2 regions of the Flavobacterium sp. B183 genome follow, and region 1 is predicted to be linked to the other one. Evidence: riboswitches for the same ligand, from Rfam matches in the RefSeq annotation. Region 1 holds a riboswitch; the other holds the start of a gene.
The links. Region 1 has a riboswitch for cobalamin ahead of M4I44_RS00465 (TonB-dependent siderophore receptor). Riboswitches for the same ligand answer to the same signal wherever they lie in the genome.
Positions count from the first base shown of each region.

Region 2: another riboswitch for cobalamin. It lies ahead of M4I44_RS21215 (TonB-dependent receptor); the one in region 1 lies ahead of M4I44_RS00465 (TonB-dependent siderophore receptor).

Region 1 is NZ_CP097434.1:86,684-92,179, forward strand. It holds gene cobT (nicotinate-nucleotide--dimethylbenzimidazole phosphoribosyltransferase) at 1-979, shown strand, start outside; gene M4I44_RS00455 (adenosylcobinamide-GDP ribazoletransferase) at 1,037-1,822, shown strand; gene cobC (alpha-ribazole phosphatase) at 1,807-2,340, shown strand; cobalamin riboswitch at 2,408-2,611, shown strand; gene M4I44_RS00465 (TonB-dependent siderophore receptor) at 2,638-4,491, shown strand; gene M4I44_RS00470 (YncE family protein) at 4,496-5,496, shown strand, end outside.
Region 2 is NZ_CP097434.1:5,186,811-5,192,306, forward strand. It holds gene M4I44_RS21210 (YncE family protein) at 1-367, opposite strand, end outside; gene M4I44_RS21215 (TonB-dependent receptor) at 364-2,412, opposite strand; cobalamin riboswitch at 2,527-2,728, opposite strand; gene M4I44_RS21220 (beta-ketoacyl-ACP synthase III) at 3,171-4,154, shown strand; gene M4I44_RS21225 (amidohydrolase) at 4,376-5,496, opposite strand, start outside.

The DNA.
Region 1 (5,496 bases):
CAAAATAGATTCGAAGACCAAACCCATTGGCGCTTTAGGCACTCTCGAGACTTTAGCCTTTCAGATGGGAACTGTTTTTGAAACGTTAAACCCAAAAATCATAAATCCTTCTATCGTTGTTTTTGCTGCCGATCATGGCATTGCTAATCATGGCGTAAGCGCTTACCCGCAGGATGTCACAAGACAAATGGTGACCAATTTTCTGGAAGGCGGCGCTGCCATTAACGTCTTCTGTAAGCAAAATGACATTCAGTTATCCATCGTTGATGCCGGTGTTAATTATGATTTCCCAACCAATGCCAATCTGATTAATGCCAAAATAGCCAAAGGAACACAATCCTTTCTACACCTTCCCGCAATGAGTGAAGCAGAGTTACAGTTGTGTTTTGAAAAAGGAAAATCAATTGTGGAAGACATTGCAAGAAAAGGCTCCAATTGTATTGGTTTTGGTGAAATGGGAATTGGAAACACCTCTACTGCCTCGGTATTGATGAGCCTTCTAACCGGATTCTCTATCGAAGAATGCGTCGGAAAAGGAACGGGTGTTGAAGATGAAAAATTACTTCAAAAACAAGACTTACTGCGAAAAGCTATTGAAAATTATACCGGTCCGGCCGAGTTAAAACAACAGCTGGCCTACTTTGGAGGTTTTGAAATTATACAAATTGCCAGCGGGATGTTAACTGCTTTTGAGAACAATATGCTCCTTCTGGTGGATGGATTTATTTGTAGTACAGCCTTTTTAATCGCTTCAAAAATAAATCCTGCTATTCATAAAAATGCGGTCTTCTGTCACTGTTCCGCCGAGAAAGCCCATCAGAAATTATTAGATTATTTAAATGCAAAACCTATTCTGAATCTGGATTTGCGCTTGGGAGAAGGTACAGGCTGCGCGATTGCCTTTCCAATTCTGAAATCAGCTGAAGTTTTTCTGAATGAAATGGCCAGTTTTGAAAGCGCGGGAGTGAGCCGGAAATAGTTTTCACTCTCAGTTTACAATTTTATCCTTTAATTTTGCCTTAATCAATTATCTTAAATGAAAAAAGAACTACATATTTTCTTTACCTGTTTAATGTTTTACACCAGAATCCCGTGCCCTAAAAACATCAATCATGATCCTGACTATTTAAATAAGGCAACACGTTATTTTCCTTTCATTGGTTGGATTGTTGGGAGCATTTCCTTTCTGGCTTTTTATCTTTTCTCGCTTTTTCTCTCTATTGAAACCGCAGTACTTTTGGCTATTATCGCCTCAATATTAACCACCGGAGCTTTTCATGAAGATGGTTTTGCTGATGTTTGTGATGGTTTTGGAGGCGGCTGGACCAAAGAAAAAATTCTGCTTATTATGAAAGACAGTGCGATTGGAGCTTACGGAGCGATTGGTTTAGTTTTACTATTTCTATTAAAATTCAAACTGCTTTCAGAATCCATTTCACTTTTTACTACTAACATTTTTCTAATTTTCCTCTTATTCATTTCGGCCCATTCCTTAAGTCGCCTTGCAGCAATATCAATTATTTTCACACATGAATACTCCCGCGATGATGCGACGAGTAAAAGCAAGCCTATAGCTAAGAAACACAGTTGGAAAGAAATTACAGGTTCGTTCTTCTTCGGACTAATTCCATTATTGGTACTTTCATTTTTTCAATCTGAATTTCTTTTGGCAATTATTCCGGTATTCATCATGCGTTATTTTTTAGCCCGCTACTTCCAAAAATGGATTGATGGTTACACGGGTGACTGCCTGGGAGCAACGCAACAGGTTTGTGAAGTTATTTACTATTTAAGCATTCTTCTGATATGGAAATTTATCTAGTTCGTCATACCGAAACAACCTGCGAAAAAGGGATCTGCTACGGTCAGACCGATGTAGATTTGGCTGTTCCATTCGAAGAAATCTTTAAGGATATTGTCTCGCAATTACCTCCTAAGGCCCTACTCTTTTCAAGTCCTTTGAAACGTTGTACTATGCTGGCAGAATACATTCAGAATACTATAAAACCAGCTTCCTTTATTATGGACGGTCGTTTAATGGAAATGAATTTTGGCGATTGGGAATTGAAAAACTGGGATGCAATTCCTGCGGAAGAACTTAATCCCTGGATGGAAGATTTTGTCACCACACAAGTCCCAAATGGGGAGTCTTTTACAATACTTCATGAAAGAGTGGGTACGTTTTTAGAAGATTATGTTTTCAACCAGACAGCTCCTGTAGTCATTGTCTCACATGCGGGTGTGATCAGAAGTATTTTATGTCATCAGTCCGGATTACCACTAAAAGACGCTTTTACCAATAAAGTAGCGTTCGGACAGGTTATTAAAATAGTGAATTAAATTATCATTTGTTCAGAATCCCTCTCCAAAACGAAAACAAATTTGAAAATTCAATAATTTTAACTTTATCTTTGCAGAAAATTAAGGTTGTGTTCATTCATACACATTAAAAGGGAATCAAGTCATAAATCTTGAGCTGTACCCGCAACTGTAAGCTTTGTTCTGAAAAGAATGCTTGTTGTTAACTACAAAACCACTGCTCGCGCTGACGAATGGGAAGGTAAACAACAAGACGCAAGCCAGGAGACCTGCCTTTATAATCAATATCGAGCTCTCGGGAAAAAGAGTGTAGAAATTATGACTTTGAAAAAACTTTTTGCTCTTTGTTTCTTATTGTTGTGCCAGATTACTGTGGCGCAGAACGATTCTATTACGAAACTTAAAACAGTTGTCGTTTCTGACGCTAATCTTAAAAAATACTCCAATTCACAATCGGTTTTAAAACTAAATGACTCTGTTATTGGCAAAAATGAAGCCTTATTAACGGATTTGTTAAACTTTAATTCGACCATTTATTTTAAAGAGTACGGCCGTGGAATGCTTTCTACAGTTGCTTTTAGAGGTACAACATCATCGCAAACGGCTGTAATCTGGAACGGAATCAACATTAATTCTCAAATGAACGGAAGTACTGATTTTAATACCATTTCCGGATCCGATTATAATTCTATAAGTGTAAAAGCAGGAGGAGGAAGTGTTATTTACGGTAGCGGAGCCGTTGGAGGAACCGTACACTTGAATACGGATCTCGCTTTTTACAATAAATTTGAAAACAGTTTAAGATTGGATTACGGAAGTTTCAACACGATCGGAATTAATTATAAAACAAGTATCTCCAATAAAAAATGGAGTACTCAGATTGGTTTTTCTAAAAATAGTTCTACAAACGATTATAAATACCTGAACCAATACAACTGGAAAGGCGAACAGCGCTGGAATCAAAACGGTCAGTATGATGTTATTACCCTAAGTGCCAATGCAGGATATAAAATCAACGACAAAAACAGTTTAAAGCTATATACCCAAACCTCAAACACAGACCGAAATACCTCATTAGTTTCGGAATCTGAAACTAAAAGTAAATATGTAAATGGTTTTAATCGGAACTTATTGGAATATGATGGTGATTTTGGCAGATTCAAAACCAATTTAAAAACAGCCTATATTTTCGAAAACTATAAATATTATGCCGACAATTCGAGCAATATTTACACTTATGGAAAGACCGAAAACTTCATCTCTAAGGCAGATTTAGGCTATCAATTACTGGAATCGATACAACTAAATGGTATCCTGGACTACAACCGAACTAAAGGATACGGAAGTGGTTTTGGTGATAATGTTAGAGAAATAAGTTCTGCTGCTTTACTTATAAAACAAGATATTTCTGCGGACTGGAAAAACGAATTTGGGGTTCGTAAAGAGTTTACAGACAATTACAAATCACCCGTTCTATTCTCCGCAGGTTCCTCCTATCAATTTGGGAAACTGTACAATTTAAAATTGAATGTATCCCGTAATTTCCGAATTCCAACTTTCAATGATTTGTACTGGGAACAAGGCGGAAATCCTAATTTAAAACCGGAGAGTTCTTATCAGGCCGAAATTGGAAACGTTTTCACCATTAAGAACTTCTCTTTGACTCAGACTTTTTATTATATCAAAATAAAAGATCTATTGCAATGGGTCCCGGGAGCTAATGGTATCTGGTCACCGCAAAACACAGACAAAGTAAACAGTTACGGAGCCGAAACACTATTGAGTTGGAAAAAGAGTTTTGGCAAAAACAACCTGACTGCAAATGCGACGTATGCCTATTCAATTTCAGAAAATGTAGAAACCAAAAAGCAATTGTTTTTTGTTCCTTTTCATAAAGTAACCGCTGCCATCGCTTACTCAAGAAATAACATTTCAGCCAATTATCAATTTCTGTATAATGGATTTGTGTACACACAAGCTGACAATGACCCCGAAAAAATCGTATCGGCTTACACTGTTTCGAACATTGGTGTAGACTACGATTTTAAACTTTTATCTTCTTTCAAAGTAGGCATTCAGGTTTTGAATGTTTGGAACACCTTCTATCAAAGTCTGGAATACCGACCTATGCCCGGAAGAAATTATAACCTGTACTTAAACTTTAAATTTTAAAATAATGAAACTAACTAGATTATTCCTATTAGCATTAAGCGCATCGCTTTTTGTTTCTTGCTCTAATGACGACTCTGACGGACCTAAGGGAGTTTATGATAATGGCGTTTTCATCTTAAATGAAGGAAACTTTACTGACGGTGGCTCCGTTTCTTTCATATCTGACGATTTAAATACTTTCACAAAAGATGTTTACAAGACAGTAAACAGCAGTGATTTCGTTGGAAAATATCTTCAAAACATCTTTTTTGACGGAGACAAGGCTTATATTATTGCCGGTGGATCAAATGTTATTAATGTAGTAGACCGTTATAGTTTTAAATTGATTGCAAAAATTGACACCGGACTTGCTAACCCTCGCTATGGTGTTGTAAAGGATGGTAAAGCTTATGTAACTAATGCTAATACCTATCCTAGCTACACTGACCCGGAAAAAAACCCTAACGCCAATATTGACGATTATGTTGCCGTAATTAATCTAAGCACAAATACTGTTGAATCTAAAATCGAATTGAAAGGTACAGGAAACAGAATTGTGTTAGATAATGGAAAACTATACATCACTGAGCCAAATAACAGCGACAAGTTGTTGGTGGTAAACATTACAACCAAAACAGTAGAAACTGTTACTATTGGTTCAGATGCAGATTCAATTGAAGAAGAAAACGGAGTTCTTTTTATCCTTAGAAAACCTTACGGTGCTGCCGGGGAAATTGTAAAAGTAAAAATTTCAGACAAATCTGTTTCCAAAATTGCTTTACCTGCTAATTTAGGAAATGCTGGTCAATTAGATATTGAAGATGGTAAGATTTATTATACTGCTTCAAGTTCTGTTTATGTTATGAATACTACTGCTACAACAGCTTCTACTACACCAATCTTAACTTCTCCTGTAGGTTATTTATATGGATTTGCAGTAAACGATAATCGTATATATCTTGCTGACGGAGGTGATTTTAAATCAAACAGCAAAGCTTACATCTACAATTTAAGCGGAACATTACA
Region 2 (5,496 bases), 370 kb from region 1:
TTCGTTTTGCGGACCATTTGTCGATTACCTCAACCTTATTGGAGCAGTTGATCACCGCATACACTTTATTCCCGTAAATTTTTATATCATTACCCACATCCCCCAGTTCTTTTACTACTGTTGGATTGCGTTCGGAGTAAATATCGGTGGTATAATTCCCGGTTCTGTAATTGAACACGTCAATACTGGCACGGTTCATTCCCATATTACCTTCGTTTAAAAGATAAAATCCTTCTATTTTGCCATCGCTTCTGGGTGCGGCTACACTTTTATCCGAAGAGGGAAAAATAGTTTCTTCTTCTCTACAGGAAACCAAAAGAAGAGCAACAAATAAACTAAGCAGGAATTGGGTACTTCTCTTTTTCATAGTGCAATACTGATTATAAATTTTAAAGTACGGCCCGGCATCGGATAGTTATAAATCACTTCGTACTGCTGATTCAGGGCATTGTTCAATTCGATCGTTCCTTTTATTTTATACTGATGAAAGGAGAACATTTTCTGAACCGCCAAATCATGGGTGTACCAAGGCTGCACTTCATTAATTTTGATATTGTTTACATTTCCGTTGTAGCGTTTTCCTACATATATAAAACTGTAGTTAAAATTCCATGACTTATAATCTGCATTTAATATTCCGGATCCGCTGTGCCGGGGTGTGTAAGGAATCTGATCTCCGTAAGAGGATAATTCCAAACCGGCAAACTTGGTGTAATCTCGACTCTCCGAATACGTATAGGTTAAATGAGTAGTCAGATTTACTTTGCCGAAATGCATTTTCATATCCACAGCCGACTCTATTCCCTTTCCTTTCACCTGCCCGATATTAGTCATCATCCAACGGAATAAATTTCCGGTTGGAGCAGCAATTATTTTATCTTTAGTATTGGTATAATATCCATCGACCTGAAGAGAAAACTGATCCAGGAAACCTTTCTCTACTGGTATGTTGTAGGTAAATCCAATGTCATATTGATTCATGTATTCGGGCCTTAAGGTACTGGAACCGACCATCGTATAATACAAATCATTAAAAGTGGGCATTCGGAACATACGTTTCGCAAAAGCTCTTACATTAAAATCATAAGCTTTAAAAGGAGTGTAACCCAAAAATATAGCAGGAGTAAATTCTGTTTTATCGGGAGCTTTGGCATTGTAACGTACTTCTTCCTGCACGTGCATTCCCACAACGCTGCCCAAAACTTTAAAGCCATCCAGTCTATAGGAACTTGCCAGCGCAAACAAAGCGGTGTAGCGCTCCGGATAAGAGAACAGGGTCTTTATCCCTTTTCTGGTTGCATTAAGGCGGTTGTACTGAAAATCAGTTGACAACGAAACGTCCCAAGTGGGTAGAATCTTGTACAGATTGACTGCTGAAAAATAATATTCCTGTTGGTAATAACTATCGTCAGATTGGGCACCTTCGGTAACTACTTCACCCAGTACACTGGTGGTGTCTCTGGCTACATAATGAGTATAATCATAAGCATATTTTGCCTTAGCCTGAAATTTATATCTTTCGCTAAGATCTTTTATAAAAGTACCCTGTGCAAAAAAATTCTTGTCGTACTGTCTAAAACCATCCGAAAACTTATTTTCTACAATAGCTCCCGGTGCTCCTCTTTCGGAACCGTAATAATACACTTTGGCATCCCAAGTGCCGTTCTTCATTTTCCCATACAGACCAGACTCGAAACGGAATGCTTCTATATCACTATTGTGTCTCGTGGCTGAGGTATCATAAGCCACAGTACCGTCGAGATTGTTTCTTTTGTATCTGAATTTGTATTCGCCATTAGATTTTATGTATTCAGAACTGGCGCTCCAACTTACTTTATCACTTAATTTATGCTCCAATCTAAAAGAAAGGTCATTGTAATTGATGGACATGGTTTTATAACGCAGTAAGAAATTGGTCTTTTTGTTATTCTCAAAAACAGGCCGTTTGGTGCGCAAATAGATAGTAGAAGCTGCCGCAAAATCTTTAGCCGACTGAAATATTTCACTCTTCTGACCATTATACATGGTGAGAGATTCCATATCATCGAGAGAGTATTTTCCTAAATCTGTAACTCCGTTCTGTGCATTTCCTAACTGAATTCCGTCGTAAAAAACACCCACGTGATGCGTTCCCATGTTGCGTACATCCACCGTTTTAAGTCCGCCCAAACCACCGTAATCCTTGATTTGTACTCCGGCAAAATAACGAAGTGCATCGGCAACATTGTGGCTGGCTAAGTTTTCAAGCAGTACTCCTGAGAGGCTTTGTACGGGAATCACTTCCTGATAAGGTTTTGCTTTTAACAGTACTTCTTTCAAAACCCTCAGACTGTCCTTAGTAGTCTGCGAGTGAAGTACGACGGGAGCTAACAATACGAAAAGAAATAAAAGTAATTTTCTGGTCTTACACATCACTGATTTAATTAAATAAACTTCGGGATATGATCGTCAAAAAAGCAATAAGGCAGGATCCCGTTACAAAATAACAGGTCCGTTTATTGTTGTTCAACTTTATTCCACGAAAGTCTTAAACTATGTGATTCCGGCAGGTCTCCTGACTTGTTCCATCTTTAAACAGCCTTCTCATCCCGCAAAGCGGGGCAATGGCATGAGTAACGTTAAAGACTTTTACAGAACTTACAGTAGCGGGTCTGTTCAGGATTTACACCTGATTCCCTTTTAACTGTTTTCTCTAAAGAAAAAACAGACCTTAATCTGGCCGTAAAGATAGAATTATCTTTATAAAAACAAGAGTTAATTAGTTCATATTACACTTTTGACAATGAATGAGACCAAATTTCATTCATTCATTAAAAGAATGCTGTTTTAAATATTCTTCACTTTTTTAAACCTACCCGTAACAAAAAAGCATTTTTGCGACCAATAATAGGTTCAGTTGGATTGCTTTTTTATAAACATTGAAGAACTGAAACAAAATCATTCAAAACAGGAATTGATTTTATTAATAATGAAGTGAAATAGAAATATTAAAAGTAAATTAACAAATCCCGAGATTTTTGCGTCTTTATATTTGTTAAATTGCGCCCCTGTAAATGAAGATGCCCCTCGTACTACATATTCTTCGAAAAACTCTTGTAAAATGGACTGGAGAAAGGTTTTGGGCCGAAAGTCAAAATTAAAAGAACACTAAAAGAGAAACAAAAAATTCAATGAATACAACAAAGGCTTCCATTATTGCTATTGGAGGATATGTACCGGAAACGGTTTTAAGCAATACTGATTTAGAAAAAAGAATAGATACAACAGATGAGTGGATTACCTCTCGAACAGGCATAAAAGAAAGAAGAATATTGGATGACCCTACACTGGCAACCTCAGATATGGCTTCTTTCGCCATTAAAGATTTAATAAAAAATTATGATATAAATCCTCTGGATATTGATTGTTTAATACTCGCAACATCAACACCCGATCATATTCTTACTCCCGCTGCCAGTTTGGTATGCGAAAAAGCAGGATTGAAAAGCGCCTGGGGATTTGACCTTAACGCTGCCTGCAGTGGTTTTTTATACGCACTTTCGGTAGGCGCAAGCTTTATTGAAAGCGGCAGATACAAAAATGTTATCGTAGTTGGTGCCGATAAAATGAGTTCGATCGTTAATTATGAAGACCGAAACAGCTGTATTTTATTTGGCGACGGCGCTGGTGCTGTACTTTTACAACCTACTACAGACGGTCGTGGTATTCATCAAAACATTTTCAGAACAGATGGAACAGGAGCTGAATTTCTTTCTGTACGTGCCGGAGGTTCTCTTTTGGCAACAACAGAAGAAACCATTCAAAACAAACAGCACTTTGTACATCAGGAAGGAAGAACCGTTTTTAAACACGCTGTGAGAAACATGAGCGGTACTTCGAAAGAACTAATGGAAAAAGCTTCATTGACTCCGGATATGGTAGACTGGGTAATTCCTCATCAGGCTAACTTGAGAATTATTCAGGCAGTAAGTGAAGAAGTTGGTATTCCTATTGAGAAGTTTAAAGTAAACATTCAAAGATACGGTAACACTACAGCGGCAACCATCCCGTTATGTCTTTGGGATTTCAAAAACGATTTCAAAAAAGGAGATAATCTTGTTATTACGGCTTTTGGAGCAGGATTCTCCTGGGGCAGTATGTACATCAAATGGTAAATAGTATATAAAAAAATTACGCTAAATTCTTATGCTGAGGTAACTCATCATAAATTTAATATCGATTTCAAATAAAAAAACAATCAGAACCTAGTGGTTCTGATTGTTTTTTTATGCTTGTAATTCAGATTAAACATAAAATCCAAACCATTATTCTTTTGCAGGCAACTGTATCTCTTCTGGTCAGCTTATTGACGGTAAGAAATACGTTTTCATTTTTTTTACAAGCCGGTCATCTGTCCTGCTATCATTTTACCTTTAAAAAACACGCCTTCTCTTTTTGGCAAACGAGCTACCGCTTCGGCAGAACAGCTTGCTTTTACCAAAATAAAATGCGCATCATCCCCCGCTGCCGGCCATACGCGTACACCTGCATCGTTAAGCGGCAACACCTCGTTTGTGGTGGCGATATGCAAAGCACGGCTCAAATTGTACTCGTCTGTCCAGCCATAAAGCTGTGCACATAATTTTGCTTTTTCCAGCATATCACAGGTTCCAAAAGGCATCCAGTGGTCGACAATACTGTCGGTACCCGTCATTAGTTTCACACCATACTTCTTTAAAGTAGGAATGGGCATGATGGTTTTTCCGATCGGCACTGTCGAAATGACTCCTATTCCAAGTGCTCCCATCTTTTCGGCTATTCCCTCTAAATCTTTCGGATCCATTCTGGCCAATGCAAAACCATGGCTGATATAAGTTTTTCCCTGTAATTGTTTGTTCTCTTCAGTTTTTTTAATGATGTATTCTATAGCCGATTTTCCTGAAGGTGGCGATTCGTGCAAATGAATATCGATTCCTTTATTGTGGTCTATTGCAATCTGGAACATACTGTCAAGTGATTTCTCCATATTTCCATCAACCGTTGTAGGGTCAAGTCCGCCAATAAAATCTACTCCCATTTTTGCAGCTTCTCTCAGTAAAGGTTCTGATTGCGAATATAAAATTCCGTGCTGTGGAAAAGCCACAATCTCCCATCCAAAACTGTCTTTATTATTCTCTAAAGCCTTCAACAAATGCTCCAGACTTTTTAATCCGCTCACGGGGTCAATATTACATTGGCAACGGGCAAAATAACTCCCCTGACTTTTCATCAACTGAATAGCCTGCTCTGCTTTGTACTGAGAATCGACAAGCAGTTCGGGAATTATCTTTTGTTCCAGCGTAATCATATCTTTTACCGTAAATCCTTTTCTGGGAGCGGCATTCCATTTTCCGCCGTAAAAAGTTTTATCAATATGGATGTGCATGTCACGCAATCCCGGAAGCATCAAAAGACCTTTGGCATCTACTTTTTTTAGTTTCCCATCAGGTTTGGCAGTTGTAATATTTTTAATCTTCC